One region of the Leucobacter sp. WKLB1 genome, then DNA from elsewhere that is predicted to be linked to it. Evidence: predicted binding sites of a transcription regulator. Region 1 holds the regulator's gene; each other region holds the start of a gene.
The links. Region 1 encodes LexA, which represses DNA repair genes until DNA is damaged. Its sites were predicted from a motif close to TCGAACANNTGTTCGA; they were not measured.
Positions count from the first base shown of each region.

Region 2: a site for LexA is predicted at 1,042-1,057, ahead of imuA' (DnaE2-dependent mutagenesis accessory factor ImuA'). Genes of this name have one in related genera too.
Region 3: a site for LexA is predicted at 988-1,003, ahead of uvrA (excinuclease ABC subunit UvrA). Genes of this name have one in related genera too.

Region 1 covers NZ_AP046115.1:2,310,474-2,312,734, reverse strand. Annotated here, with positions in the region: gene lipB (lipoyl(octanoyl) transferase LipB) at 1-380, opposite strand, end outside; gene lexA (transcriptional repressor LexA) at 494-1,159, opposite strand; gene ACZF5Y_RS10505 (LysM peptidoglycan-binding domain-containing protein) at 1,419-1,826, shown strand; gene ACZF5Y_RS10500 (histidinol-phosphate transaminase) at 1,853-2,261, shown strand, end outside.
Region 2 covers NZ_AP046115.1:2,160,977-2,163,237, reverse strand. Annotated here, with positions in the region: gene ACZF5Y_RS09860 (DNA polymerase Y family protein) at 1-384, opposite strand, end outside; gene imuA' (DnaE2-dependent mutagenesis accessory factor ImuA') at 381-1,031, opposite strand; gene ACZF5Y_RS09850 (DUF2469 domain-containing protein) at 1,143-1,466, shown strand; gene ACZF5Y_RS09845 (YraN family protein) at 1,599-2,015, shown strand; gene ACZF5Y_RS09840 (ATP-binding protein) at 2,012-2,261, shown strand, end outside.
Region 3 covers NZ_AP046115.1:1,692,484-1,694,744, reverse strand. Annotated here, with positions in the region: gene ACZF5Y_RS07680 (RES family NAD+ phosphorylase) at 1-281, opposite strand, end outside; gene ACZF5Y_RS07675 (helix-turn-helix domain-containing protein) at 278-913, opposite strand; gene uvrA (excinuclease ABC subunit UvrA) at 1,035-2,261, shown strand, end outside.

The DNA of each region.
Region 1 (2,261 bases):
AGCGACCGGACGAGATCGACCACGCCGGCTCCCGGACGCAGTCGCACGATCGGGTACGCAACGAGTTGCCCCGGCCCGTGCCAAGTGACCCGGCCGCCGCGGTCGACCGGAACGACGGGCGTACCGTCGGTGGGGTACTCGTCGCGGTCAGCGCGTCGGCCCGCCGTGTAGACCGCGGAGTGCTCGAGGAGCAGAAGCGTGCCGGAATCGGTGCCACGGGTCACGCGTTCCGCTGCTGCGGCCTGCAGGCGGAGTCCGTCGGCATATTCCACGAAGTCTGGCGCGAGGCCGATCACGTCCACTCGGGGTGATGTACCGAATCTGGCGACGGTGTACTGCGATGCGGAGGAGGACGGAGGTGCTGCAGCGATGCTGGACATGCGAACAGATTAGATGTACTCGGTGCAACAAATCAAATTGCGCGAAAAAGGCGCACACCTCATGGAGCGAAGTGTGAGCCTCGGGGCGTGAGGTGCAAGGGTCGGTTGTGGCGTTACACCGAGCGGAAGACTGCCACCACGCGACCGAGCACTTCGGCGTGGTCGCCGAGAATCGGTTCGAATGCGCTATTGCGCGGAAGGAGCCATGTGTGGCCGTCGCGGCGACGGAAGACCTTGACCGTGGCCTCGCCATCCAGCATCGCGGCGACGATGTCGCCATTCTCCGCTTCGCGCTGCTGTCGAATAACTACGAAATCACCATCGCAGATCGCAGCATCGATCATCGAATCGCCGACGACGCGGAGCATGAAGAGCTGGCCGTCTCCGACGAGTTGCCGGGGGAGCGGAACGATCTCTTCGACTTGCTGGTCGGCGGTGATGGGAACGCCTGCCGCAATCTGGCCGACGAGCGGCACGTACGCGGCTTCCTCGACCTGCTGGGTCGGCGCGTCTGCGACTGCGTTCGCAGTCGAAGCGAGTTCGACGAGGATCTCGAGGGCCCGAGGCCGGTTCGGATCTCGCCTGATATAGCCGCCCAGCTCGAGGCGGCTGAGTTGATGGGTCACGCTGGAGAGTGAGGAGAGGCCGACCGCATCGCCGATCTCGCGCATGCTCGGCGGGTAGCCACGGCTCTCGACGGAGCGCGCGATGCACTCGAGGATCGCCTGCTGCTTTTCACTCAGGGGCTTCGTGGAACGGGGCACGGCGGTGTCGCTCATCGCGGTCCTTTCTCGAGCCCGGAGGGCTGTCTGGCGGCGGCGATCCATGAATGTCGGTGGTGGCTGATTCAGTGATGCCGTTGACGAAACCATAGCCGCGACATTCGAACACGGGCAAACACGTGTTCGAGTGTCGGCGAAAAAGATCGGAACATATCTTCGATCACGGGCTTGAAGTTTCGATTCATCGAATATATATTCGAAACAGATGTTCGCACGGACGCATGTTCGTGGCGATCACGACCGAAGGGACACCATCATGAGCGCAATCGCGACCCTGACTCACGAGACGATGCCGGCACCGCGCGTGGCAACTGCGACGCTGCGACTGACCCGTCGTGGCCGTGTGGTGTTCGGCGCGCTCGCGACGGTGCTGGTGGCCGGAGTGCTCGCCCTGGTGGCAGCCTTCGCGGCACCGGAAGCGATGGCAACGGCGCAGGGCTCCGATGGTCAGCAGTTCGAATACGTAGTGGTGCAGCCGGGGAGTTCGCTCTGGTCGCTGGCGACGGAGCTCGACCCCTCTGCCGACCCCCGAGACCTGGTCTCGGAGATTGTGCAGCTCAACCAGCTCGACGAGTCGTCGGTGCAGGCCGGCGAGGCGATCGCTGTACCGCTGCGATACTCAGAAAGCCCGTTGGTCGTGTCGGGCGACGAACTCGGAGCCTGAGGTACTCTCGCCTCTAGACTGGTTCGGTGACCAGTCTGAGTGACCTTCCTCTCCGCGACAACCTCGTCGGCAAAGAGCCCTACGGGGCTCCGCAAGATGCGGTTCCTGTCAGCCTGAACGTGAACGAGAATACGCATACGATTCCGGAGCACGTCGCCATTGATATCGTGCAGTCGCTTGCACACGCAGTGACTGGCGTGAACCGATACCCCGATCGTGAATTCACTGAATTGCGTGAGGCGTTGGCCGGGTATCTCGGGCACGGTCTCACTGCGGAGCAGCTCTGGGCGGCGAACGGGTCGAACGAGGTGTTGCAGCAGATACTGCAGGCCTTCGGCGGGCCTGGCCGGACTCTCCTCAGCTTCACGCCGACCTACTCCATGTACCCGCTGCTCGCCTCGGGCACCGACACCGCGTGGATTCCGGTCGAACGCC
Region 2 (2,261 bases), 150 kb from region 1:
CAACACCGCGAGCCCTGCCTGCTTCTCGCCGCCGTAGTAGCGGGCGGGCCCTCGTGCGCGTATCGCGCAGAGCCCGGGGCGTGCGACTTCGATGCCGGGAATCAGCTGTTCGAGCTGAGCGGCGACGGGAGCGAACCGTCGCTCGTCCGTGGCGGGATCGTGCGGGTAGACGGCGAGATCCGGGCAGCGGCTCTGCGCCTCGCGCTCCCGCAACCCGACGCGTACTCCCTCTCTGCGTGCCGCCTGCGTGCACGCGACCACGATGCGATTGGCGATCAACGCGAGTGGCGCGGTGAGGGAGAGATCGTCTGCGCCGTCATCGCGCAGCAGCGCGTGTACGGGCCAATCCGGCACCCAGAACATGAGGGTGCGATCCGCGTTCATGATGCGACCAGGTGTCTGAGTGGGGCGATACCGGGGTCTGCGATGGCGCCATCTTGGAATCTGAGCGTGTGGCTGCGCGTGCCGCGGCGATCCTGCGTCTGCACCGTCAGCTCGCGGTCTGTGAGCATGCCGTACCCGTGCCCCAGCCCGTCCCAGTGGGAACGGGCGACGCGCAACGTGGACTCGGGGCGCGGCCAGTCACCGGTCACGACCAATGCGGCGTCGTGCTCTCTCAGGCGTGCAGCGATGCGTTCCGACTCACCGGCGCTCGGTTGCGTGGTCGGTGCCAGCAGCACCACGGTCAGCACTTCGGCCAGGGCTCCGGTGAGCCCGATCGCATCGGCGCCCGGTTCGGGGATGATGACGCACCGATCGAGTGCGATTCCCAGGGCAACTGCAGCCTCGGCGCCGAATGCCGTGTCGCCGATGATGCCGCACCACGCACCCGAAGCGGAAGCCTCTGCGAGCAGTGCCAGTGCGAGCTGCCGAGACCCGTGCACCGCATAGCTCGCCCCCATGCGCAGTGAGCCACCGGGGAGCAGCGGACGCAATCCGGCCGCAGTCGGAATGGTGCGTGCGTCGAGTCGCATCGGCTGCATCTCGGAGATTCGCTGCTGCAGCGAGCGGACGGTCACGGGGGAGTTCATGCAGGTATATTCGAACATATGTTCGAATAAGTCAATCTCGATTGCCTGGGCGCGTCGCAGCCCGGTAGTCGTTCAGAGCCATGCCTTTGAGACGGCGGTAGGATGGGGTCGATGAACGAAGACGAGCTAGACGATTACGAGCGCGAAGCCGAGCTGTCGCTGTTCCGCGAGTACCGCGATATCGCGAGCCAGTTCCGCTACGTCGTCGAGACCGAGCGGCGGTTCTACCTCGCCAACGAGGTCGACCTCAAGCGGCAAGATGCGGGGAACGACTTCTACTTCGAACTCGCCATGACTGACGTGTGGGTGTGGGATGTGTACCGTGCCGACCGGTTCGTGAAATCGGTGCGTGTGCTGACCTTCAAAGATGTGAATGTCGAAGAGCTTTCGGCGCGTGAGTTCTCCCTGCCGCAGGAGCTCGCGCTCGACGAGTGATCGCGCATCTGCTCCGGTGATTCGTCCCCGGTGCAGGCATCGCATGTGAACCGGGGTCTTCTCCACAGATCCGACTGATCCCTCCGTGCGGCGTCGCTCCAGCGACAATGCTGGTGCGCCAGGAGGTGCATCATGACGCACACGGCAGCAACGTACACAGCCCCGGAAAACGATCGGGTACCCGGAGCTCAGCAACCGCACAACCAGGCGCTCGGCGCGCACGGCGAATCGCTTGCGGCGGCGTACCTGGAGGCGCTCGGGTATCGAATCCTCGCACGCAACTGGCGCAATCGATCGGGTGAGCTCGACCTCGTCGCGCGAGACGGCGAGACGGTTGTCGCGATCGAGGTGAAAACCCGCAGCGGCACCGGGTACGGCAGCCCCTTCGCGGCGATCACGGCGCAGAAGGCATCACGCATTCGACGACTCCTGCTCGATTGGGTGCGCGGCTATGACTTCCAGGGCAACAATCTGCGCATCGACGCAATCGCCATCACGATGCGTGCGAATGCGGAACCGCGCATCGAACACCTGCGGGGAATTGCGTGAGCGGCGTGGTGTGCCGGGCAGCCTCCATCGCGCTGACCGGACTGCAGGGCACCGCGGTGATGGTCGAATCGGCTGTCTCGCAGCAGTTGCCCGGAATCGCCATCATCGGTCTTCCCGATGCCGCGCTCGCCGAAGCAAAACTGCGGGTGCGGACCGCCACCGCTCAGGTGGGCCTTCCGCTCTCTGACCGATTTCACACCATTAATCTCAGCCCCGCGTCTCTGCCCAAGCACGGCTCCGGATTCG
Region 3 (2,261 bases), 620 kb from region 1:
ACTTCGAGCACGCAGGCGTCGAACGCCGTGATCGCTGGCCGTTCGAGGACCGCGTAGAGCACGCCTTCCCCGGGGTGCTCACCGACCGGTTCGGGGTGCGGGTCGAACCGGGCGTCGAGCGGGCCGTAGCTCCGGAAATCATGCCAGCGAACGGGGTGCGGGCCGGCGGTCTTCGAAATACGAGCGAATGCGGTGCCGGCAGGGAGTGAGCGCACCCAGGTGGGGTCGGCCTCGAGGCCGGGGAAGCGGGACGGATCAACCTCGGGCAATCGTTCACTCATGGGAGTCGATGCAGCGCATCGTCGACCGCAGTGGCCGCGGCTGCCGGATCTCCGCCCTGTGCGAGCCATTCGAAGGGAGCGAGTTCCTCACCATCGACCCGAAGCGATGCTGCCGGTGACGTCAGTACCCGTTCAGCGAGCAGCATTGGGGTGCCCGCCGGGATTGCCCGCGCCACCATACCCCAGCCGTTGACCTCGCGGTCGTGCGGGAACTGGAATCGCGGCAGGTACCAACCGTCGCTGCGACGCTGCGCGAGCAGCGAGCCAGCCGCGCACCGCTGCCGCACCCGGGCCGCAGTCACGCCGAGCATCTCGGCAGCCTCCGCCACCGTCACGCTCTGATCGGCGACTTGGCGATCCCACAGCATTCCGCGCGTCGTCGCTGCAAGCGGGGTCGGCTCACGGAGTTCGGTTTCAGTCACCCCGAAACGAGCCAACGACTGAACTTCGGAGGCGCTCAGCCCTCGTGAGTCTGCGGCTTGATGCGCGAGCACGCCGGCGAGCAATGCCTCGGCGGCGTCCAAGCGCTCGTGATCGATCTGCGTGACGAGAGCATGAACGCGCTCGACGGCGGGATCTGTACGTGCGCGGGTGGAGCGGCGCACGACGGGGGAGAGCTGCGGCAGCGACACGACGCATCCTTTCGTTGTCTTATGTCGATAGTACTCGCGTGCGGCGGAACTCGCCAGAGCCGAGGGGCGAGTCGTCGTACGTATGTTCGAATTCTCGGCAATGACGACGTAGAATGGAGCGGTGACTACGACGCCCACTGCTCCCATCCGCTCCTCATCCGCGCATGCCCAGATCAGCGTGCAAGGGGCGCGCGTCCATAATCTCCAGAACGTCGACCTGGCGATTCCGCGCGACTCGATGGTGGTGTTCACCGGGTTGTCCGGGAGCGGCAAATCGAGCCTGGCTTTCGACACGATCTTTGCCGAGGGGCAGCGTCGTTACGTCGAATCGTTGAGCGCCTATGCCCGACAGTTCCTCGGGCAGGTGGATCGGCCGGACGTCGATTTCATCGAGGGTTTGAGCCCCGCCGTGTCCATCGACCAGAAATCGACCAACCGCAATCCTCGATCGACCGTGGGTACGATCACCGAGATCTACGACTACATGCGTCTGCTCTGGGCCCGTATCGGCGTGCCGCACTGCGCGGTGTGCGGGGAGCGAATCGCCTCACAGACGGTGCAGCAGATCGCCGACCAGTTGATGGAGCTTGACGAGCGCACGCGCTACCAGGTGCTCGCGCCGGTCGTGAGTAAGAAGAAGGGGGAGTTCGTCGACCTCTTCCAAGACCTTGCCGCGAGCGGGTATTCTCGCGCACTCGTCGACGGCGAGATGATCCAGCTTTCCGATCCGCCCCAGCTGAAGAAGCAGGTCAAGCACGACATCTCGGTCGTCGTCGACCGGCTCGTCGCCGGCCCCGAGATCCTCGGCCGCCTCACCGACTCACTCGAAACCGCACTGAGACTTGCTAGCGGCATCGTTGCGATCGAATTCGTCGATCAAGACGCCAATGCCTCTGATCGAGTGCAGCTCTTTTCGGAGCACCTGTCGTGCCCGAATCAGCACCCCGTGCAACTCACCGAAATCGAGCCGCGCACATTCTCGTTCAATGCGCCATTCGGCGCATGCCCGACCTGTTCCGGTCTCGGTACCAGCATGTCGGTCGATGAAGATCTGGTCTTGGGTGACCCCGAGCTCTCCATTGCGGAGGGCGTCATCGTTCCCTGGACCAGCCAGGGCAAGAGCCTGTACCAGTACTACGAGAAGCTGCTCGTCGGCCTGTCCGACGACCTCAATTTCTCACTGAAGACCTCATGGTCAGATCTCGGCGAAGAGGTGCAGCAGGCCGTTCTCTATGGCAACGACTTCAAGGTGAATGTGCGCTGGCGCAACCGGTTCGGGCGCGAAGTGAAGTACTCTTCAGGCTTCGAAGGGGTGATTCCCTTCATCGAACGCCAATACGCGGAGGCG